One region of the Arthrobacter sp. P4_F10 genome, then DNA from elsewhere that is predicted to be linked to it. Evidence: riboswitches for the same ligand, from Rfam matches in the RefSeq annotation. Region 1 holds a riboswitch; each other region holds the start of a gene.
What was found. A riboswitch is a leader RNA that binds a small molecule or an ion and turns the genes downstream of it on or off. The one in region 1 is predicted to bind cyclic di-AMP.

Region 1 (7,668 bases):
GAATATTTTTTCACGGGCGCAGTCTTCAGCGCGGAAAGTTCACGGCGCGGCAACGCAAAAGACCCCCGCCAAGAGGCGGGGGTCTTTCGAAGGTGCTGGGGGTCTTGCTTAGGCGCCGACGCGGATGAAGACCGGGCCGGAGCCGACGTTTACGCTGTACAGCGCGGTGGTTCCGCCGTTCCAGCCGCCGTGGACTGCCATGCCGTTGCCGACGTAGACCGCGATGTGAGCCATGCCCACGCCGCCGTTCTGGTAGTAGGCGAGGTCGCCCGGGCGTGCCTCGGCGGCGCTCACGGTGCGGCCCAGGGACAGGTAACCTGCCGGCCAGCCGTGGTAGTGGATGCCGGCCGCGGCCAGCGCGTTGGTGGCGAGGGCGGTGCAGTCCTGCGCCACGCCGATCTGTGCGTAGGCAGCGGCGGCGATGGTTGCGCCGGAGCCGCTTCCGATGCCGGCGGGAGCCTGGGCAGCGACGCCGCCGCTGACACCAAGCTCGGTGCCACCGGCGCGGGAGGCGTTGGAATCCTGGACCTGCACGACGGGAGCCGGCGACGTGGTCACAGCGGGCTTCTCGTAGGAGATCGCGATGGTGGAAGCGGCCGAGATTGTGGCCGGAGCGGCGGACTGGACTTCCAGGGCCGAAGCGGAGGTGGATTCGCGCTGAACATTGGTCTCAGCAGCGTTGGCTGCGATTCCACTGGTCAGAACCAGACCGGAAGCTGCGGCGATGACCGCGGCCTGACGGCCCACGCCGCCGGCGTTGTCGCCGACAGCCTTGGCAATAACAGCCAGCGAGTTGGTCTTGGTGACCTCGGCGCGGTGCCGTGCAACAGTTGCACGAGTAGTCATTAAGTTCTCTCTTTCGTGATCCTTGGACCGCGCGCTTTCGGGCACGGACTGAGGACGCTCCGGCATCTTGGGGGTACGCCGGATCGCCCCGAAATGGGTTACTTAGCGAAGGGTGTACTGCGAAGACGCGCCAAAAGCGGAAACTGCATGCTGTCCGGGCTCGGTAGAGAATGAGCCTGCGGAACGTGATCCAATCCGGGCGCCGGCAAGGGCGGCACGTGATGTGGATTCCAGCGGGCTCAAAAGAGCCTCGCCGGTGCGCATGCGCGCAGAATTGTGGCGTGAAGACACGAAAGTAGCCTCTCCCAATGCCTACGAGGTGAGCTGTCGGATTCGGATGGGAGTCACCCGGCCGCGCTGCTTCCTGGGAAGCTTTGCGACTTAACCCCAAGGCCTTCTTTCGAAGGCCAAAATTGGTTCCCCCGCCCCTGCCAGACGATGTAATGCGAACGGACCTTGAGCGGTGGCAGAGCTAGGCAATCCACTCAAGAGCGCCAACTTCGGAAAAGTTGGCGTGCTTCAAACCCTACAGGAGTCCGGACCCAATGTCACATTCAGATCACGGCGTGTCACAAGAATCTGAGAGTGGTCCATCGTCTTTGTTAGAGCCAGCCGAGGGGGTCAACGACGTCGCCGTTGACCATCACTTCAAAGTGGAGGTGGCAGCCCGTGGAGGCGCCGGTGGTTCCGCTCATGGCGACGACGTCACCGCGCGATACCTTCTGGCCGACCTCGACCGAGGCAGAGGACAGGTGGTTGTACGTGGTCTCCAGGCCGTTACCGTGGTCGATGACCACCCGGTTTCCACCGCCGAAGGGATGCCATCCATTGAAGGTCACGGTGCCGCTGGCGGCTGCATGGACCGCCGTGCCGCACTGGGCAGCGAAATCCTGGCCGCGGTGGAACTCCCCCGCGCCTCCGGTAATGGGGCTGACGCGGTAGCCGTAGGGCGAGGCCGTGACCAGCTGATCCAGCGGCCCGCCAAGTGTGCCCGCCGATGCGGCGCGGGTGATGCTGCCCACAGACTGGGCGCTCAGCAGCTGCTTGAGCTTCCCGTCCGGATCGCCCTTCGTGGTGACGGCAGTGCGGCTGAAGTCGACCTTTGCCGCGGCAGCGGCGGTGACATCCGGCTGAACGGCGGCCGAGAGAGCGCCGGATCCGCCGGGATTGGAGGCCATCACGGGGCTCGTGACGGGGACCGTCACGGTGAGAACCAGACCAGTTGCGGCCAGGGCGATCCCGGCTTTCTGCCCGACTCCGCTGGCCGAGGCAAACTCCGTTACCTGACGGAACGGACTGCGCCGGCGACGCCGTTCATCGCGGTGCGCGTCGCGCGGGCGTTCGGCCATATGCGCGACGACGGGACGCGGCTCCGGAGCGGGACCGGTCGCGCGGCGACGGCCCCTGGCGGTCTGGGTGGTCAAGAACGGTTCCTCTCTGGAGAGCCTGCGAAGTTAGCTGTCGGATTCGGGTCAGAGAGATCAAAGACCCGGTCCGCCGTTGCAAGCAGCCAGGCACAGGGGTATCCCCAGGGGATCCTTCGGTGGAAGCTGCTTGCCGCTGACGGACTTCACCCCAAGGCTGCTTAAGTAGCAGCCGAAAGTGGTTCCCCCGCCCCTGCCAGAAGGTGGTTCAGCGACTGATCCGCTGGCAGGGCTCGGCTTCGGATCAGGTAACGCTTTGGTATCGGTACTGGCCACTAACTATAGGGGATTAAGCCGCCCGGTGATAAATCCGTAATCGCAACTGTGCAGAACTCATGGGTCGTCCCACAACCGGCCCGTTGCGGCCGGTCAGGCGACCGTTACAAAGACGTGCGCGGCAACCTCGGGCGGCAGTTCCAGGGCTCCCTCGATATCGGGGACGCGGACCGAGATGTACTCCCCCACACGCTCCAGCGAGACCAGCGCGCCAGGCCGGATTCCGCCTTCGTCGAGCTGGGCCAGAAGCTCCGGCTCCACCTGGATCGGCTCCGCGAGCCGGTTGACCGTGATCCGCGAACCCGCACCGTAACCGGCCATGGCCTCCAGGAGGTTTACCGCCCTGTCCGCGGGGGCACCATTGGGCACCCCGCCAAGATCTGCCAGCCCCGGAATGGGGTTTCCGTAGGGCGAAACTGTCGGGTGGTTGAGCATCTCGAAGATTCGGCGCTCGACGCGTTCGCTCATGACATGCTCCCAGCGGCACGCTTCCTCATGGACGTAGGCCCAGTCGAGTCCGATCACGTCCGCGAGCAGTCGTTCGGCGAGGCGGTGCTTGCGCATGACACCGATGGCGCGTTTCCGCCCGGTTTCGGTCAGTTCAAGGTGCCGGTCACCGGAAACAACCACAAGCCCGTCACGCTCCATGCGGCCGATGGTCTGGGAAACGGTGGGGCCGGAGTGGCGGAGCCGTTCGGCGATGCGGGCACGGAGGGCAACGATGTTTTCTTCTTCAAGTTCCAGAATGGTCCGAAGATACATCTCCGTGGTATCGATCAGATCCGTCATTCAGCTCAGCTCCTCGAGCGCAGTCCTTGCGTCATTCCCACCGTACCGCGTGCGGGCTGCATGCAGGATGCGCCCTGGCGGGATCCGCCGTACGTTCGCATGCCAGCCTAGCCTATTTTGAATTACTCCGGATAATTTTCGTTCGGCCCGGGACTGCCCTCCCGGCGCCCGTAGGCCGGCAGCCCCCGGCGTCTCAATGACCTGACTGTGACAGGCCTTTTTCCGTATCGCCGGGACCCGTCAGGCAGAATGAAACAGGCAAAATAGAACAGGCAGAATGAAAAAGGGGTGTCCGTTGTAGCCATCCCTGCCAGGCCACCTCCCAGCCACGCTACGAACCCGCCGAAAATTGGAGCCACTGTGAGCGACACGAGCGTCACGATCCCCGCCAACCTCCTGCCCAAGGACGGACGGTTCGGCGCCGGCCCGTCCAAGGTCCGACCGGAACAGATGGACGCCCTCGCCGCGGCATCGGCGAAGCTGCTGGGGACCTCGCACCGCCAGGCACCGGTGAAAAACCTGGTCGGCTCGGTACGCAGCGGCCTCAGCGATTTCTTCCGCGCGCCCGAAGGCTATGAAGTCGTGCTCGGTGTGGGCGGATCCACCGCGTTCTGGGACATCGCCAGCTTCGGACTCGTAGAGAACAAGGCGCAGCACCTGTCCTTCGGCGAGTTCGGCTCGAAGTTTGCCTCGGCCACCAACAAGGCGCCGTTCCTCGCCGAGTCCTCCATTATCAAGGCCGAACCCGGCACCCGCCCCTCCGCCCGGGCGGAGGCCGGCGTCGACGTCTATGCGTGGCCGCAGAACGAAACCTCAACCGGCGTGGCTGCCCCCGTCCAGCGCGTGGCAGGCGCCGACGAGGGGTCGCTGGTGCTGGTGGACGCGACCTCGGCCGCGGGCGGGCTGGACGTGGACGTGGCGGAGTCCGACGTGTACTACTTCGCGCCGCAGAAGAACTTCGCGTCCGACGGCGGCCTGTGGCTGGGCCTGTTTTCCCCCGCGGCGCTGGAGCGGGCGGCACGGATCAAGGCCGGCAACCGCTGGATCCCCGATTTCCTGGACCTCCAGACGGCGATCGACAACTCCCGGCTCAACCAGACCTACAACACCCCGGCGCTGGCCACCCTGGTGACCCTGGATGCCCAGGTGCAGTGGCTGAACGCCAACGGCGGCCTGGACTTCGCAGCCGCCCGGACCGCGGATTCCGCCGGCCGCATCTACCGCTGGGCCGAGGCGTCCGGCTACGCCACGCCGTTCGTGGCCAAGGCCGAGGACCGTTCCAACGTGATCGCCACGATCGACTTCGACGAATTGATCGATGCCTCGGCCATCGCCAAGGTGCTCCGCGCGAACGGCGTCGTCGACACCGAGCCGTACCGCAAGCTGGGCCGCAACCAGCTGCGCATAGCCACCTTCGTGGCGATCGAGCCGGACGACGTCTCGGCACTGCTCGAGTGCATCGATTTCGTCGTGGCTGAACTGAAAAAGTAGCCTCAGCGCCCGGCGGCGCCGTCACGGCCCATGAGAACTCAGGCCGCGGCGGCGCCGTCATCGTTTCAGGCCGGTCCGCCCGGCTGCACATTCTGTTGTGAGCCGCGCCGCGCACCCGGCTGGGAACCAGGGCTGGCGCCGGCTGGACCGGTCCCGCTTTCGACGTGGAAGTACCGCAGCCCGCGCGCGCGACGGTTGAAGTGGAGCCGCAGGTGCTTCGCCCGGATGATCCACACCAGCCCGATCAGGGCCGCCAGCAGGCCGGCGCCCGCCGCAACCGCCATGGACCAGCGGGGGCCGGCGGTGTTTGCCACCCAGCCGACGAGCGGCGCCCCAATGGGAGTTCCGCCCATGAAAATTGCCATGTAGAGGGCCATCACCCGGCCCCGCATTACGGGGTCCGTGGTGGTCTGGACGTACCCGTTGGCGCTCGTCATCATGGTGATGGCGAACAGACCCACGGGCACCAGAGCAACGCCGTACCAGAAGTAGTTTGGGGCCATCGCGGCGATGCCGGAGGTTACGCCGAAGGCCGCTGCCGCCCCGAAAATGACCCGCAGCCGGGGCTTGCCGCGGCCGGCGGACAACAGCGCCCCGGCGACGGATCCGATGGCCATGATCGAATTCATCAGGCCGAAGGCCCCCGCGTCGAGGCCGAATTCCTTACCCACCATGGCCGCAATGAACAGGGCGAAGTTCAGCCCCAGGGTTCCCACGATGAAGATCGCTACGAGCACCACGACGAGGTCCGGACGGAACCTGACATAGCGCAGACCCTCCCGGATCCTGCCCTTGCCCGCCCGTGCCCGCGGCAGCCGCCGCAGCGACGCGGCCGGGATTTTCGCCAGGCTCACCAACATGGCCACAAAGGTGAGCGTGTTGATGAGGAAGACCCAGCCGGGCCCGACAACGGCAGTGAGCACGCCGGCGACTGCCGGGCCTATCATCCGGGCGACGTTGAAGGAAGCACTGTTGAGGGCCACGGCATTGGGGAGGTAGTCGTCCTGGACCAGTTCCGAGACGAAGGTCTGCCGCACGGGAGCGTCCAGGGCGGAGACCACCCCGAGCATTAGGGCGAAAGCGTAGACGTGCCAGAGCTGCGCCGCGCCCGAGACCACCAGGATGCCCAGTCCGGCGCTCAGCAGCGCCATTGCGGACTGGGTCAGCACCAGCAGCCGCTTACGGTTGAAGCGGTCGGCGAGAAGTCCGGCCACGGGCGCCAGGAAGAGCTGCGGGCCCAACTGCAGGGCCATCGTGATCCCCACCGCCCCGGCATCGTGCGCCGTCAGGTGGGCGAACACCAGCCAGTCCTGGGCGGTGCGCTGCATCCAGGTGCCAATGTTGGAGATGAGCGCACCGATGAACCAGATGCGGTAGTTCAGGATGTGCAGGGACTTGAACGTGGACATCAGCCCCAGCCCTCCCCAGACACGCTCCCGGACGTTTTCAACCGTTAGTCGGCCTCGCCCGCAGAGCGTTCCCGCTCGTCGTCGTCGGTCTCCGAGGCGCCGGGCTCGGCAGCATCCTGGTCGGCAGTACCCTGCTGGTCTGTATCGTGCGTATCCTGCTGGTCAGTATCCGACTGGTCAGTATCCGACTGGTCTGTATCCTGCTGGTCTGTATCCTGCTGGCCTGGGGCCGACGCCGGCGACGGCGTTGGGGAGCCGGACGCCTCGTCGGCGGCCTCGTCATCTTGTGCGTCTTCCGGGCGGACCCGCTCAGCCCACGGAATCCACGCCGGCGCCAGGACGGAGTCTTCGGAGGGCAGCAGGCCGAGTTCATCCACCGTGACCACCTTGGACCGCGAGTTGCGGGTCAGTACGGCGTACCACTGCCAGCCCAGGTACCCCGGCAGCCTGGATTCGAAGAGATGGGTCACCAGGCGGTCGCCTTCGCTGCGGGCACCGATGTGCTCGCCGATCTGCTCGGCGGGAGCAATGCCTTCCACCGCGGTACGGGCGACGTCGACGGCGGCGGCCAGGAAGGCGTCGGGCTTGCCGGTGCGCCAGAAGGGCACGCCGGCGCGCGGGCGCGTTCCCTGCTTTGAGCCTGCTGTCTTGGATCCGGCAGGCAGGGTGGATCCGGCATCCGGCGCCGGCAACCGATCAGGTTCCTGAGTCATCAAGAGCCTTATACGTCCAGCTCGTCGGCAACCTTACGGAGGGCCGCTGCGATCGCCTTGCCCTTGTTGCCTTCCGGGTACTTGCCCGCGGACAGGGTCCCGGACAGGTTGTCCAGCACGCTGACGAGGTCCTGCACCAGCGGGGCAAGGTCCCTGGCACTGGGCCGCTTTGCCTTGGCGATGGACGGTGTCTTGTCCAGCACGCGCAGGCCCAGGGCCTGGGCACCCTTGCGTCCGTCGGCTACACCAAATTCAACGCGCGTTCCGGCCTTGAGCTCCGTGACACCCTCGGGCAGCGCGGACTTGGGCAGGAAGACCTCCTGGCCGTCCTCGCCCGCGAGGAATCCGAAGCCTTTTTCCTTGTCATACCACTTGACCTTGCCGGTAGGCACGTAATCAACCTTCTTCGTTCTGCGGGGACACGGCCGGCGGTCACCGCATCCGCATGGATACGCGGGTTCAGGGTATGACTGCCCGGACCGTGTTGGTCTGTACCTCCAAGGTTATCCTGCCTGGTTCACTTTAACGGCGTGAGGCGCGGGCGATGCTGGACTGTTAGCGTTGCCCACATGACACTGACGCGTTACCGGCGGCCTCTGATGATCATCGCGGCCACCCTTGCTGTACTGTCCCTTGCCGCCGTCGGCGCTGTCATGGCCATGGCCTTCAACAATGTCGTGGCGCCCGCCTGGATTACCTCAACGGCCCTCTACGGGCTCC
Region 2 (7,668 bases), on a different contig from region 1:
AATCATCATGGTCATGCAAGTGTCCCTCGACGGATTCTTCGAGGGACTGGACCGCGACATCAGCTGGCACATGGTGGACGAAGAGTTGCACCGCCACATGAACGAAAAGCTCGCCCCCATGGGCGCCTTCCTGGAAGGCAGGGTCACATACGAGCTGATGGAAGGGTTTTGGCCGACGGCGGACCAGGACCCCGATGTCAGTCCCGTGATGGCCGATTTCGCCCAAATCTGGCGGAACCTGCCCAAGCTCGTCTACTCCCGGACACTAACAACGGCCGGCCGGAACGCTGCTGTGATTCGGGAGGTCGTGGCGGAAGAAGTCTTGGCACTGAAGTCGCAGCCGGGCGGAGACATGGCCCTCGGCGGGGCGGAACTCGCCGACACTTTCCGGCGGCTCGGGCTGATCGACGAATACTGGGTGTACGTCCATCCGGTACTGATCGGACGCGGACGACCCATGTTCAAGGACGCCGACAGCAGAGCCCAGCTCCGGCTGTTGGAGACGCACACCTTTGGCAACGGGGTGGCGCTGCTCCGCTACGCCGCGTAGCCGGCGCTGTGGCACGCCCCCGCGGCACTTTCTTAAGCGTTTCTTAAACGCCTGGCGGAAGTGTGGGAGTCGGCGCCTTTTCGGGCGCCCGTTGTCCCGAGCCGGAGGATCCCATGACTGGACCCGTCCCTGTCAAAAGCGTTGAACACGATGCAGCACAGCGCCGCACTGCTGCCGTCCGTCCTGTCGCAGGGCTGCGGCTGTGGGTCCTCCCCCAGGTCCGCCACTGGGTGTTGCTGGGCGTCCTGCTGTCCGCCGCCGTCGTGGCACTGGGCCTGGCGGCGCAGCTGACGCCGGGCTTTAGCGCCGCCGAGCTTGGTGTCGACCAGGACCTCAGCCAGCATCACGCCGCCGCCCTGACCGCCGTCGCGATGGCACTCAACGTCGTGTTTGGACCGGTGGCGGGTCTCGCTCTGATCGGCGCCGCAGCACTCTACATCTGGCTGTTCCGGGGCGGACTGGTCAAGGCCGTGGCCTTCGGCCTCGTGGCTTCGTCCGGGTGGGTGGCGAGTGAATTCTTCAAGATCGTCGTGGCCCGGCAGCGGCCCAGCCCCGCCCTGCTGTTCGATCCCCTGGCTCCGGAAACCGGCTCCAACAGTTTCCCGAGCGGCCACGTGTCCTTTGCGGTGGCACTCGGATTCGCCGTGTACTTCCTGGCCCGCGGAACCCGCTGGGCCAAGGTCACCGCCGTTGGGGCGGCGGCAATGGCGCTCGTCGTTGCCTGGTCGCGGCTGTATATCGGCGTCCACTACCCCACGGATGTCGCGGCTTCGTTCCTGGCCGCGAGCGCAGCGGTGGTCATGCTTGCGGGGTTGTGGAACGTGGTTGCGCCGCGGATGGCCGGCCGGCTTCGTGCCCCGTCCGTCACCCGGTCACTGGGTCCTGAGAGGAATTGAGAATGCACGCCTTGGACGTTTTTTCCTTACTTCCGGCAACAGACAGGGTCGTTCAGGCCGCCGCTGCCGCAGGTACACCCTCACTGCTGGACCCGGCAAGCCTGCTCGCCGGGCTGGGTCCGACCGCTTTGGGCGTCATCGCGCTCATGGTTTTCATTGAATCGGGCGTGCTCTTTCCTTTCCTGCCCGGGGACTCGCTGCTGTTCACCGCAGGCCTTCTGCACCAACAGCTGCAACTGTCGCTGCCGGTGCTGATCGGTGTCGTCACCGCGGCTGCCGTCGCCGGGGACCAGGTCGGCTACATGCTGGGACGGAAATTCGGCCGGCGATGGTTCAAGGACGATGCCCGGATCCTGAAGACAGCGCACCTGACCACTACGGAGGACTTCTTCCGCCGCCACGGCGGGGCCGCCGTCGTGCTGGCCCGCTTCGTCCCGATGGTCAGGACGTTTGCTCCCCTTACCGCCGGGATCGCGCGCTATGAGTACAAGTACTTCACTCTCTGGAATATCACCGGGGCGGCGGCGTGGGCCGTTTCCGTGACGATGCTTGGCACCTGGTTGGGACACTTTGACATCGTCGCCAAGAACATTGACGTCATTGCCGTGGCCATGGTCCTCATCTCCGTGGTGCCTTGGGCGGTGCAGCTCCTCAAGCGCCGCCGCAACAGCCGCACCGCAGCCGCACCGGCCGGCGACACGCCCGCGGGAACCGAGGACGGACTGCGGACTGAGGAAATGGCCGCGGAAGAATAGCTGACATGACTACCGCTGACCGCCCCTCCCTGCTGCTCGTCGAGGACGACGCCGTTCTGGGACCGCTCATCGCCGAGCTCCTGGACCCGGATTACCGGGTCCAGTTGGTCACCAACGGCCGTGATGGCCTCCACCACGGACTGACCGGGGCCTGGGACGTCATGGTGATCGACCGCGGGCTGCCTGTCATGGACGGTATCGCCCTCATCGCGGCTTTACGGTCGAAAGGCATTGCCACGCCCATCCTGATCCTGACCGCGCTGGGCGATGCCGACGAAAAGATCAGGGGTCTGGACGCCGGAGCCAACGATTACGTGACCAAGCCGTTCGACGCCGGCGAACTGGCGGCACGCCTGCGCGCACTGACGCGCACCTTCCCTTCCCCGGCCCCGGCGCCGGTGGCGATCGGGGACTGGGAACTGGATCCGACGCAGCGTTCCGTCCGGTCCGTCTACGGGCACACGGTGTCGCTGACCGCGAAAGAAGGCCAATTGCTCGCAGCCCTGGCCGCGGAACCCGGCCGTGTCTTCACCCGGGACGAACTCCTCGCGGCGTACTTCCACGCCTCGGACCAGCCCGGCGTGATCGATACCTATGTTCATCACCTGCGCCGGAAGATCTCCAAGGCCGTCATCCGCACGGTGCACGGCCTCGGTTACCAGATCGGCGATGCCCATGAGTAACGGCGGGACCGCAGGAAATCCGGACCACTCCATTCTGCGCAAGGCCTCGCTCAAGGTCGCGCTGCGGATCAGCGCCGCGTGCGCGGTCATGGTTCTCGGGCTGCTCGCTGCCACGGCGCTGTACCTCATGAATCAACTCGCCCATCCAGAAGTGCCGGGCTCGGCGGCGGCCGGGACGGCCTACGCGTACCTGGACTCCAAAGATGTCCTCGAAGCCATGGTCATCGCCGGGGTGGCGGGAATCTTGCTGGCCGGCATCGTCGGGTGGCTCAGCGCGCGCAGCGCCATCCGTCCCCTCGGTGATGCCTTGGCCAGGCAGCGGCGCTTCGTCCAGGACGCGAGCCACGAACTGCGCACGCCCTTGACCATCCTGGACACCAGGATCCAGCTTGCCCAGCGCAATACCGTGCCCGGCTCCAGGCAAGGCCACGACCTGGCCCGGATCCGGGAGGACGCAGCAACGCTGACCGGGATTGTCAACGAACTGCTCCTCGCGGCAACAGCGGAAGTCCCGGACCGCTCCGCACCGCCTGCCGACCTTGCCGACACCGCCGCCAGCGTCGCCGGGAGCCTCCAGCTGGTGGCAGAGCAGCGCAAGGTGGCCGTGGACTTCGTAGCCGATGCCCGGCCGCTGGCCCGGATCGAGAATAACGCGCTGCGCCGTGCCGTGCTTGCCCTGGCGGACAACGCCCTCGCCCACACGCCCCCGGGCGGCCGGGTGTCCATCACGACCTCGATCGAGCAGAACCGCGCCGTGATCACGGTGGCGGACACGGGGACCGGAATCACCGGCGTCGATCAGACCCGGATCTTTGACCGCTTCGTACGGACCGCCAGCACAGGCAGTGCACACGGACAGCGAAGCTTTGGCATCGGTCTGGCCTTGGTCAGGGAGATCGCCGTCGCTGCGGGCGGCGCCGTTGAGGTGGCCGCGACAGGTGCCGAGGGGACGGTCATGAAGTTGACGCTTCCACTGGCCGGGCGGGGGAATCCCTGAGAACTATATGTACAGGAAAGACCGGCGATCGATTGCCCCCAAGGGAATCGATCACCGGTCTTTCCGGACTTTCCGGCCCGGAAGAGGCAGCGCGGCTTAGGCGCGGACGAAGGTGACGCCGCCGGTCGCCGTGAGCCATGACAGCGGGTGGACCATCGTCTGGTTCTTTCCGTTCATGCCGCCACTGACCACCTGGCCGTTGCCGGCGTAGATGGCAACGTGGCCGGACTGGACCACCATGTCGCCGGGCTGCGGGGTGCCCACAACGGTTCCGAGGCCAAGGAACGCCCGGGGACCAATGTTGCCAACCGGCTTGCCTGCCGCGCCAAGGGCCTTTTCGACCATGGCGGTGCAGTCCTGGGTGATGCCCACCTGGCTGTAAGCGGCCGAGAGCATGATGGCGTTGCGTCCGCCGGCAGCGGGCGCCGCGGCCGGCGCGGCCGCCGGAGCGGCCTGCACCTGCACGGTTGCCTTCGGTGCTGCTGCAGGCGCAGCGGCGGGAGCCGGCGCCGCGGCAACGGGCTGTTCGATGACCGGCGCTGCGACGGTAGCTACCGCGGGGCGGTCAAAGCTGATCTTGACGCTTGAGTCGGCGTTCACGGGGGCGCTGACCAGTCCCGTGACGTCCACGTTGGACGCCGGAGCGGAGTCCCGCTGAGCAGGTGCTGCGGCTGCGTTGGCTGCCATTCCGCTGGTGAGGACCAGGCCGGATGCGGCGGCGAGGACGGCCGTATGGCGCACAAAAGTACTGATTGAAGACATGAATGTAGCCTCTCCCAATGCCTGCGAGGTGAGCTGTCGGATTCGGATGGGAGGCACCCGGCCGCACTCCCGGGCCCGTCGTTGCGGGCACTGTGCGGCTTCACCCCAAGGCCTGCGAAATCAGCAGGCCAAAAGTGGTTTCCCCGTCTCTGCCGGTCGTTGATGCGAGTTACCCCCGGGCCGCGGCAGAGTTAGGCAATCGGCTGGGGAGCGCCCGTATCGGAGACAACAGGCACTCATCCACCGTAACGCGATCCGCATGCAAAAGTCACATTCAGGTAACGGCGGCCACAGAACGGTCCGGCAATTGCCCATGGGGCGGCGCCGCATCCGAACGTAGGATGATGCCATCAGCACACGCCGAAGCGGAGGCCCGAAATGAACAGCCACTGTGTCGCCATCTGCCAGTTGAGCAATCAGCCACAGGAGGATTTCGACGTCAACACCGAGCTGCTGATCCTGGACGGCCGGGACGTCCACGTGACCACCTGGGACGCGGAACCGCGCGACGGAGGTTTCGACGAGCACGTCCTGAATGACCGGGTGGACGCACTTGGGTACATGGTTGTCAATGACTGGGCGTTCCTGGACGGGAAAGCCTACGCCGTGGTGGAGCGGCGGTCGGGCCCTGGGCCCGCCCGCAGCGGCGAGCCGTGACATTCCTGTCCCTGGCGCTGATCGCCGTCGTCGCCCTGGCCGGACCCCTGCTGGCGCTGCCGGCGCGCTGGCGGTTGCCGGTGATGCTGGGCGAACTGTTGGCCGGCATCGCGATCGGACGCTCAGGCCTGGCCCTGGTTGATCCTGCGGACCCGACGTTTATCCTGCTGGCCAACATCGGGTTCGCGCTGATGATGTTTGTGGCCGGAACCCATGTTCCCGTGAGGGATCCGCAGATCCGCTCCGCCCTCGGCAATGGCTCCCGCCGGGCTATTGCGGCCGCGGCGGCAGCGGTGGCGGTCGGAACCGGGATCGGTCTGCTCTTCGGGACTGGACATGCTCCCCTCTACGCAGTGCTGCTGGCGTCCTCGTCGGCCGCCCTGGTCCTTCCGATCATCGATTCGCTGCGCCTCGGCGGACCCGATGTCGTCGCCATGACCGCGCAGGTGGCCATCGCCGACATAGCCTGCATTGTGGCGTTGCCGCTCCTCGTGGATCCGCCCAACGCAGGCCGCGCGGCGCTGGGCGTGCTTACGGTGACCGGCTGCGCGGTGGTGCTCTATTTCGTCTTGCGCTGGCTGGAGCGCAGGGGAATCCGCGCTCGCGTGCACCAACTCTCGGAAAGCCGCAAGTTTGCCCTGGAGCTGAGGAGCCAGCTGGCCGTTCTCTTCGCCCTGGCCGCAGTCGCGACATGGAGCAATGTGTCCGTGATGTTGGCAGGCTTTTCCTTCGGCCTGGTGGTGGCCGCCGTCGGCGAACCGCGGCGGCTGGCCCGGCAACTGTTCGCCCTCAGCGACGGTTTCCTTAGTCCGGTGTTCTTCGTCTGGCTGGGTGCATCGCTGACGCTCAAGGACCTGGCCGGACATCCGGAGATGATTGCCCTCGGCGTGGTCCTGGGAGTAGGGACCCTGCTGACGCACGCCGGCCTGGCGTTCCTGGGTCTCCCGCTGCCCCTCGGGGTGTTGTCGGCGGCCCAACTTGGCGTGCCGGTTGCGGCGGCGAGCATCGGCACACAGCTTCAGGTCCTGCTCCCGGGCGAGGCAGCGGCCCTGCTGGCCGGCGCTCTAGTCACCATAGCCGCGAGCGCCGTCGCCGGGTCACGGGCGGCGAGGGCTTTCGCGCTGCCTGCAAATGCCGACGGCAGATCCGGCGATGCCGGCAGCGCCGTCGGACAGGGCGATCCGGGCGGTCCCGGAGATCCGAAAGTCTGAAAGTCCGCAGCTCTGAACGCGGGCCGGGCCCGCGGGGAACGGTCGGATGGTCACTCTCCAACGGACGTGAATTGCAGCTCCGGCCTCGTCTTTGCCATCTCGGCCAGGACCCGGGAAACCGCGTCCCGGTCCGCAGCGCCGTCGGCGTCGGCGTCGAACGTCCCGCGAGCCTCGCCGAGCACCGCATTCGCGTGCCGGACAAATCTGTCCCAGTCCCCCGCGCCCGCGCGCAGCGCCAGCAGCGGCGAAAGCAGCGCGGCCCGGCGCAGCCAGGCATCGGGCTCGCGCACCCACCGGTCCAGCACGCTGTCAGCCCGCACCCTGGCCATCATGTCGAGCCCGCCCACCAAGGGCCCGACGACGTCGACGGCGAGCGGATCCACGAGGTCCCGCACCTGCGCCTCCCGGATGAAGCCCTCCAGCCGGGTGAGGTCGGAGTTGGTCAGCAGCTTCACATTGGCCTGCAGCAGGACCACTGCGGCCAGCCGGCGCTCGAAAACCGGTGCCGCCCCCAGTTCCGAGCCCCACAATTCGGAGCCCCACAGTTCGGAGCTCAGCGCGGTGACCTGATCGTGGGACAGCCCTGGATAGCGGCGGCCGGCATCCCGGACCGTCCCGCGCACGGCACCCACGGAGGTGCCGTAGAACCGGAGGCCTCTGCCTCCTGGCTCCATTTCCAGCCGCGACTGCAGCTCGTCCGCACGGCGCCAGGAACCTTCCCGCTGCAGCGAGAGGTCGATGAACTCGCCAGCATCACTCACCCGACCATTCTTTCGTGTGGGCGCAGGGGAATGCCGTGAACACGTCCGGAGAGGTTTGCGGGTCAAGGTAACGGTCCGGTAACGTGGGCCACTGGCCGTGAAGGCCTGGCCCGAATGCAGGGCCCCGGACCGCCCCTTTTAGGGCCCGGTTGCGCCGTTCGGCGTCTGCTCGCCCATGCTCTTGCAGCAGGGCCGGATGAAGCTTCCCGCACTCGCCGCCGCCTTGGCAGCGACGGTTGTGTGTGCCAGTCACAAAGCCCGGAGGGGTCCGTTGTTCCAGAAAACGCCGTTCAAGAAATCACCGCTCAGCAAATCACGGTTCAGTCAAGCACAGCCGAAGACACCAGGCTTCAAGACACCACAGCTCCACAAACTAGCGATTGCGCTGAGCTTGGG
Region 3 (7,668 bases), on a different contig from region 1:
TGCGCAGAGCAGGTGAAGGATCCGTCTGCCTGCCGTGGCCGGCGCCGCGAGCAGGTATGCCAGGGCGAAACCGGGGACGACCAGCAGGACCTGCAGCTGTTTGGTGAGGAACCCGAAGCCCAGCAGCACCCCGGCGAGCAGCAACCAGGGCAGGCGCGCGTCCTGGATGGAGCGCAACACGGCGTAGGCGGCCGCGGTCATCAAAAGCACCAGCAGGGCATCGGGGTTGTTGAACCGGAACATCAGCACGGCCACAGGGGTCAGCGCCATGACCGCACCGGCGAGGAGCCCCGCGCGGTGGGCCAGGCCGGCGTCGGCCGTGGCGGGGGCCGCGGCCCGGCGTACGGCCAGATAGAGCAGCCAGACCGTGCCGACCCCCATGAGCGCCTGCGGGACGAGGACGCTCCAGAAGCTCAGCCCGAAGATCCGCACCGACAGCCCCATCACCCACAACGACGCCGGCGGCTTGTCCACGGTGATGGCGTTGGCGGCGTCAGAAGAGCCCAAGAACCAGGCCGCCCAATCCTGCGACCCCGCCTGGGCCGCCGCGGAGTAGAACGCGTTCGCCCAGCCGGAGGCTCCGAGGTTCCACAGATACAGCACGGCCGTGGCCAGTAGCAGGACCGCGAGTTCCAGCTGCCGTCGCAGCTGCCGGGCGCCAGGGACGGCGCGCTGGCCGCCGGCCGCCCGGGGCTCCAGGGGCCGGCGCCGCCGCTCCGGGACTTGCGGCTGCGGCGGGCCTGGCGTGCGGGCCGGTCCCGCCGGCACTGTGTCGGGGTGGGAGCTCAGGGTGTCAGTCATGGCGGCCTATGCTCCCAGCTTGTAGACGGTGGTGCTGCCCACCGTCTGGGCCTGGTAGTTGGCCGCGACCCAGGTGGCGACCTCGGAGTTGCCCCCGCGGCCCCCGCCCATGCCGCCCATGCCGCCGGAGACGAAGTAGCCGATCTCGCCGCGGTCCACCATTGCCTGGAACTGCGCGAGCGTGGGGTAGGGGTCGCCGCCGTTCCAGCCGCCGAGTGCAATCACGCTGGTGCCGGTGGCGAGTTCCAGGCTCGCGGCTTGGGTGGCGCCGGAGACAATCGCGGACCACTTGGTGCCCGAGGACTTCAGCAGCGCTGTCAGCTCCGCCGAGGACGTTTCCCCGCCGGGGCCGCCATCAGCACCGTCACTGCCGGCCCTGCCGGCTGCCCCGAAGCCGCCGCCCATCGCGGACGCGGTGGGACCGGACGTGGGGATCGAACCAGAATGCGGCTGGGCCACGGTCGACAGCGTCCAGGCGGTGCTCCCCAGCCCGCCGGCGAGCAGCGCCAGGATCACGACGCCCGCCGTGGCGGCCTTGCGTAACCGCGCCGGAAGCGCCGCCATGCTGTCCGCCCGCAGCAGCAACGCCGCGGCCGCGAGCACGCCCAGGACCACCGCGATCACCCGGAGCCCGGGAAGCCAGGCCGGATCGCGGCCCAGGAGCACGGCAGACCAGACCGATGTGGCCAGTACCGTCACGGCCAGGACGATCCGTGCCGGCCAGTAGGCCCGGCCCCGCCACAGTTCCACGGAACCGATGCCCGCCAGGGCCGCGATCGCGGGGGCCAGCGCTACGGCATAGTACGGATGCACGGTGCCGCTCATGAAGCTGAAGATTCCGGCCGTGATGACCAGCCAGCCGCCCCACAGCAGGAGCGCCGCACGGGTTTTTGAGGTCCTGGCCTCGCGCCGGGTGAACCACAGCCCGGCGGCCAGCAGGATCAGGGCTCCCGGCAGCAGCCAGGACACCTCGCCGCCGAAACTGGTCCCGAACATCCGGGTGATCCCGGCCGTGCCGCCGAAGCCCACGTTTCCGTTGCCGCCCGGGCCCCCGCCGCCCGGCATGCCCCCGCCGGACCCGGTGATCCGGCCCAGGCCGTTGTAGCCGAACGTCAGTTCCAGGAAGCTGTTGGTCTCCGAACCTGCCATGTACGGGCGGACCGAGGCCGGGGTCAGCTGGAACAGCACAATGTAGCTTCCGGCCACAACGGCGATCCCTGCGGCGGCGGCCAGCAGGTGCAGAAGCCGGCGGCCGAGTGTGGTGGGCGCCGCCCACAGGTAGGCCAGGGCCAACCCGGGAACGATCAGGAAGCCCTGCAGCATCTTGGACAGGAACGCCAGGCCGATCACCGCGCCGGCCGCAGCGAGCCACTTCCAGCCGGCCTTCTCGATGGCGCGCGTGGTGAGGTAGGCGGCCAGCACCAGGCACAGCGTGAGCATCGCGTCCGGGTTGTTGAACCGGAACATGAGGGCGGCCACCGGGGTCAGCGCCAGGGCGGCGCCGGCGAGCAGGCCCGCCGCCGGTCCGGACACCCGCTTGACGGTCAGGTAGAGAAGCCCGACGGCGGCCACGCCCATGAGAGCCTGGGGAATGAGCATGCTCAGTGCCGAGAAGCCAAAGATCCGTCCCGCGAGGGCGGGGATCCAGAGGGCGGCGGGCGGTTTGTCCACCGTGATGGCATTGCCGGCGTCGAGCGAGCCGAACAGCAGCGCGGTCCAGTCCTTCGTCCCGGCCTGGATCGCCGCGGCGTAGAAGGAGTTGGCGTAGCCGGTGGCTTCCAGGTTCCACAGGTACAACGCTGCGGTGACCAGCAGCAACAGCGCTGCCGAGGGCCGCACCCAACGTGGCTGCGGTCCGAACAGCAGGCGGTCCCGGCGGCTCTGGGTTGCGGGCGTGCGGGGTGTCGGCAGGTGGGGCGCCGTCCCGGTGTCCTCAGGTACCGCGCGGGGAGTTTCCTGGGCTGCCGGCGGGCTGCCGGCCGGGGAGCCTCCCTGGGCTCCGGCGGTGGGGCTGATGGTTGCCGTCATTTACTTGGCCCTTTCTGTACTGGGGAGGAAAGTGTCGGTGGCGCCGGGCGCCGGAACAGAGTCGGTAGGCCTGTGCCGGAAGACCACCAGCCGGAAGAGCAGGAATTTCACGGCTGTGGCGGCCAGATTGGCGGCGGTGACCGTGAGCAGTTCAAGCCAGCGGTCCGGTGCCGCTCCCGACGCGGCGTGAACCAGGGCGAGTGCGCCCGAGGTCAGGGCCAGCCCGATCCCGAAGACCAGCAGCCCCTCGAAGTGGTGGCGTGCCGCCTGGCTGCTGCCCTGGATGCCGAACGTGAAGCGCCGGTTGGCCGCGGTGTTGGCCACGGCGGTGGTGAGCAACGCCAGGAAATTTGCCAGCTGCGGGTCCATGATCCCGCGGCAAAGCAGGAAAATTGCCAGGTATGCCAAGGTGGAGGCCACCCCGATGCTGCCGAAGCGGACCAGCTGCCCGAAGAGGCTTCCGCCGGGGCTTTGTTCCTGGGCCCGCGAGGAGGCCGGCAGCGGTCCGCGGGCCAGGGCGGCGCGCAGCTCGGGCACCGGGATCCGGCCCGAGAGCAGGTCCCGGCTCAACCGTGCCATGCCGCGCAAGTCAGCGAGGGCAGTCTGGACGATGTCCACGCTGGAATCAGGGTCGTCGGTCCAGTCCACCGGGACTTCGTGGACGCGCAGGCCGCACTTTTCTGCCAGGACCAACAGCTCGGTGTCGAAGAACCAGGCGTTGTCCAGTGTGTGGGGGAGCAGTTGCCGGGCCACGTCCGCCCGGATCGCCTTGAAACCGCACTGCGCGTCGCTGAAGTGGGCGCCCATAAGGGACTGCAGCAGGAAGTTGTAGCTGCGCGAGATGAATTCGCGCTTGGGTCCACGGACCACACGCGAGTTGCGGGTCAGGCGCGTCCCGATCGCCAGGTCGGAGTGCCCCGAAATGAGCGGCGCAAGGAGCGGGCCGAGGGCGGCCAGATCAGTGGAAAGATCCACGTCCATGTACGCCAGGACCGGCGACGGCGAGGCAAGCCACACCTTGCGAAGCGCGTTACCGCGGCCCTTTTCGGCCATATGGACCACCTTCACTTCGCGCAGCTCGCGGGCTACGCGTTCCGCCGCCTTGAGCGTTCCGTCGGTGCTGGCGTTGTCCGCCACCGTGATCCGGAAGGAGTGCGGGAAGGCGCCGAGAAGGTACGCGTGGAGCCGGCGCAGGCATGCTTCGAGATCCCGTTCCTCGTTGAAGACCGGAATGGTGACGTCCAGCAGGGGGGTGCTGGCACGCGTGTCAATGGCTGAGCGCCGGCCGCCCGGGCCGGTAAGCGCCCCGGCGGACGTGCCCGGGCCAAGCGCTTCGGCCAGGGCAGGCCCCGGCCGTGCGGCCGGGCTGGCCGGCGTCGCCGTGGAGCGGAGCAGGGTTCCTGTGGCCTGGTCTGTGAATGTCATGGCTCAACTTTCCCGGCGGCCCATATGAGGGCTTTAGGGTCAAGCTGTGCGGGGGCTGTGGAAGTCCGGCTGGTCCGCCCCCGACACACAAGAAGGCCCCGGATCCATGTGGATCCGGGGCCTTCTGTGGAGGCCGGTTAGCGCCGGTTTAGTACCAGTTGTGTGCGTAGTGGAAGTTCAGGGCGCCGCAGGGGGAGCCGTAGCGTTCCTTGACGTAGTTCAGGCCCCAGTTGATCTGGGTCCGGTAGTTGGTCATGTAATCGGCGCCGGCGCTCGCCATCTTCGTGGCCGGCAGGGACTGGACCACGCCGTAGGCGCCGCTGCTGGGGTTGGTGGCAGTCGTCTTCCAGTCCGATTCCTTGGTCCAGAGCTTATGCAGGCACTGCATCTGGCCCGGTGCCCAGCCATAGCTGCCCAGCTGGGCCGCGGCGTAGGCCTGGGCCCCGGCGGGGTCGTCGACTGCGACCGGCGCAGCTGCGGGAGCCGGGGCAGCTGCCGGGGCCGGTGCGGGAGCGGGGGCCGGGGCGGGAACCGCAGCGGCTGCAGGAGCCGGTGCAGGAGCGGGGGCTGAGGGAGCCGGCACGGGAGCAGCGGGTGCTTGGATCAGCGCTTCGACGGCCTTAACCTGCGAGATCTGGGGTGCCACGTTTTTTTCCACTGGAGCGGTCGGCCCAGCCACCTGGGCCCGCTCGAAGTTGAGCTTGGCCAGCGGGTCGGCGGTGGTGGCTGTTTGGCTGCTTCCAACGTTCGTGCCCTGGCTCCCCGGCTCTGCCGCCTGGCTGGCAGCGCCGCCCCCCACCAGCATGGCGCAGGCGGCGGCGATGACGGCGGCGCGGCGGCCGGTGATGCCGAGGCCGGTGGCCAGCCTGGACAGGGCGGATGCCTGCGTGGCCGGTTCGGCGCGGTGGCGCGACTTGGTGGAACGGGAATGGGAATCGCCGTCAGGGCGCGTTTGTACTTGGAATTCAGTCATGGTGGCCTCTCAACGCCGGCGGAGTTAGCTGTCGGGTTCGGATGAGGTCATCCGGCCGCACGGAAACTCACGTGTCGGCTTCACCCCGAGGGCGCATGAAAGCAGAATGCCCGGGAACTCTGGGTCCCCCGCCTCTGCCTGGTCCAGCGGAATCCGGGAAGCGGCAGAGTTTGGCGTCCGTCCGGATATGCGGCACCAATGGCGGCGCACCCCAAAGACGCTACAGGACCCGGCCGCTTAAGTCACATTTTGGTAACAGGAGTCACAACTGCGGGGTGTCGGCTTGCGCCGGAGTCGCCGGTCGTTCGGGTGGGGGCCTGTGGGTGGCTACGCCGACGGCGGCGCCGCGGGCAGCCGCACGGCGAACTCCGTGCGGCCAGGCCGGGACGTGACCTCGACTGTTCCTCCGTGGGCCTCCACGATCGAATGGACAATGGACAAGCCCAACCCGCTCGTGCCCTCCGAGGTCGGCGCGGCAGTCGCCGTTCCCTGACCATGGCTGCCTCCGGCTGCCATGCCAAAGGCACTAGAAGCGGCACTAGAAGCGGCACTAGAAGCAGCACCGGAAGCAGCGCCGGATGCCGAGCGCACGGCGCCCCCGGACCGGGCCCCCGCCGTCGCGACGGCTGAGTTAGCTGCGGCGCTGGCTGCGGCGCTGGCTGCGGCGCTGGTCGCGGGATTGGTGCGCGCCGCGTCGGCACGTGCGAAGCGGGCGAAGACCCGGCCGACGAATTCGGGGGCGATGCCGCGGCCATTGTCCGTCACAGTGACCATGGCGCTGCCGTCAGCCGAACGCATGACGCCCGTAACCACCTTGGTTCCGGGGTCCGTGTGCTTGCGTGCATTGGACAGGAGGTTGGCGAGGACCTGGTGAAGCTGGGTCGCGTCACCGCGCACCACCACGGGTTCCTCCGGAAGCTCCAGCTGCCAGATGCGGTCCGGGGCCATGACTTTCTCATCGCTCACCGTCTCGATGGCCAACTGGGTGAGGTCGACGTCGGAGATCTTGAGCGGCTGTCCCTCGTCCAGGCGTGCCAGCAGCAGCAAGTCCTCCACCAAGGTGGTCATCCGCTCGGACTGGCTTTGCACGCGCGCGAGGGATCTCTGGCCGTCGGGAGTGAAGTGCTCGGTCATCCGCATCAGCTCCGTGTAGCCGCGAATGGCCGTCAGCGGGGTTCGGAGTTCGTGCGAGGCATCGGCGACGAACTGCCGAACCTTCATCTCGCTCTCCTGCCGCGCCTCGAGGGCATTGGAGACGTTGTCCAGCATCTGGTTCAGCGCGTAGCCCACGCTGCCTACTTCGGTTCCGCGGTGGGCGGCGGACGCCGGGACGCGCACCCCGAGCGCCACCTCGCCGGCGTCCAGCGGGAGGCGGGAAACTTGGGTGGCCACCTCGGAGAGCTGCTCCAACGGCTTCATGGTGCGGCGGATGAGCACAGTCCCGGCAAGGCCGATCAGAACTATTCCGCCAAGCGACACAATAGTGATGGTCCAGACAAGGGAGGTCAGGGTGCTCTGTTTATCGGCAAGGGGAAGCCCGGTGACAATGGTGTCGCCATATGGGGTCTGCGTGGCAACGAGACGGTAGGCGCCGGATGACAGCGAGCGATCAACGGGGAGACCGTCGGTGCGTAGTCCCAGGAGGATCTGGTCGTCCTCCGATGACAGCGAGGCGCGGGTGGCGTCGGTGGCCAGGAAGCCTGCACTGCTGACGTTGCCGTTCTCAATCCGGGCGATGAGGGTGCCGACCCTTTGTCCCCGCGCGTCTAAGGGATCCGGCCTGCCATTGGGGTTGCCGGCAGGGGGCCGGCTGAACTCACTCGAGCGGTGCGAAGCCTGGCCGAGCTGGTCATCGAGCTGCCGGGTCAGGAACAAGTCCATGGAGGCGTAGCTGAACAGTCCCACAGCGCCGCAGATAGCCACGAGCAGCGCCATGGCGACGAGAACCAGCCGGGTGCGCAAATGCCACGTGGAGGGGTTGCGCCAGTCGCGCCCGGGGACGCGTGTCACACCGGAAAGTGAAGGCACGGATCAGTCCGCCGGTTTCAGGACGTAGCCGGCGCCGCGCACCGTGTGGATCATGGGAGCGTGGTTGGCGTCGACCTTCTTGCGCAGGTAGGAAATGTACAGTTCCACGATGTTCGCCTGGCCGCCGAAGTCATAGTCCCAGACGCGGTCCAGGATCTGGGCCTTGCTGATGACCCGTTTGGGGTTTTCCATGAGGTAGCGCAGCAGCTCGAACTGCGTGGCGGTCAGATGCAGCTCCTCACCGCCCCTGGTGACTTCGCGGGTGTCGACATTGAGTACAAGGTCCCCGACCACCAGCTCGGCGGTGTCCATGGCGGCCACCCCGGAGCGCTGGACCAGCCTGTGCAGGCGCAGCAGCACCTCTTCCATGCTGAACGGCTTGGTGACGTAGTCATCGCCGCCGGCCGCCAGGC

Region 2: it holds a riboswitch for cyclic di-AMP, as region 1 does, so the genes downstream of both, AC1DR1_RS12775 (hypothetical protein) here and AC1DR1_RS13225 (M23 family metallopeptidase) in region 1, are expected to answer to the same signal.
Region 3: it holds a riboswitch for cyclic di-AMP, as region 1 does, so the genes downstream of both, AC1DR1_RS09615 (aggregation-promoting factor C-terminal-like domain-containing protein) here and AC1DR1_RS13225 (M23 family metallopeptidase) in region 1, are expected to answer to the same signal.

The regions. Positions count from the first base shown of each region.
Region 1 covers NZ_JBFUJJ010000011.1:18,569-26,236, reverse strand. The annotation lists gene AC1DR1_RS13230 (NlpC/P60 family protein) at 109-846, opposite strand; cyclic di-AMP (ydaO/yuaA leader) riboswitch at 1,142-1,311, opposite strand; gene AC1DR1_RS13225 (M23 family metallopeptidase) at 1,449-2,270, opposite strand; cyclic di-AMP (ydaO/yuaA leader) riboswitch at 2,275-2,494, opposite strand; gene AC1DR1_RS13220 (iron-dependent transcriptional repressor DtxR) at 2,640-3,335, opposite strand; gene serC (phosphoserine transaminase) at 3,696-4,826, shown strand; gene AC1DR1_RS13210 (MFS transporter) at 4,892-6,235, opposite strand; gene AC1DR1_RS13205 (DUF3027 domain-containing protein) at 6,280-6,948, opposite strand; gene AC1DR1_RS13200 (cold-shock protein) at 6,957-7,340, opposite strand; gene AC1DR1_RS13195 (hypothetical protein) at 7,518-7,668, shown strand, end outside.
Region 2 covers NZ_JBFUJJ010000010.1:56,932-64,599, reverse strand. The annotation lists gene AC1DR1_RS12800 (dihydrofolate reductase family protein) at 1-550, shown strand, start outside; gene AC1DR1_RS12795 (phosphatase PAP2 family protein) at 664-1,446, shown strand; gene AC1DR1_RS12790 (DedA family protein) at 1,449-2,201, shown strand; gene AC1DR1_RS12785 (response regulator transcription factor) at 2,207-2,884, shown strand; gene AC1DR1_RS12780 (sensor histidine kinase) at 2,877-3,881, shown strand; gene AC1DR1_RS12775 (hypothetical protein) at 3,978-4,643, opposite strand; cyclic di-AMP (ydaO/yuaA leader) riboswitch at 4,648-4,851, opposite strand; gene AC1DR1_RS12770 (hypothetical protein) at 5,022-5,300, shown strand; gene AC1DR1_RS12765 (cation:proton antiporter) at 5,297-6,511, shown strand; gene AC1DR1_RS12760 (DNA alkylation repair protein) at 6,562-7,272, opposite strand; gene AC1DR1_RS12755 (glycoside hydrolase family 16 protein) at 7,664-7,668, shown strand, end outside.
Region 3 covers NZ_JBFUJJ010000006.1:135,977-143,644, forward strand. The annotation lists gene AC1DR1_RS09600 (ArnT family glycosyltransferase) at 1-801, opposite strand, end outside; gene AC1DR1_RS09605 (glycosyltransferase family 39 protein) at 808-2,829, opposite strand; gene AC1DR1_RS09610 (bifunctional glycosyltransferase family 2/GtrA family protein) at 2,830-4,254, opposite strand; gene AC1DR1_RS09615 (aggregation-promoting factor C-terminal-like domain-containing protein) at 4,403-5,227, opposite strand; cyclic di-AMP (ydaO/yuaA leader) riboswitch at 5,227-5,386, opposite strand; gene AC1DR1_RS09620 (sensor histidine kinase) at 5,555-7,255, opposite strand; gene AC1DR1_RS09625 (response regulator transcription factor) at 7,259-7,668, opposite strand, start outside.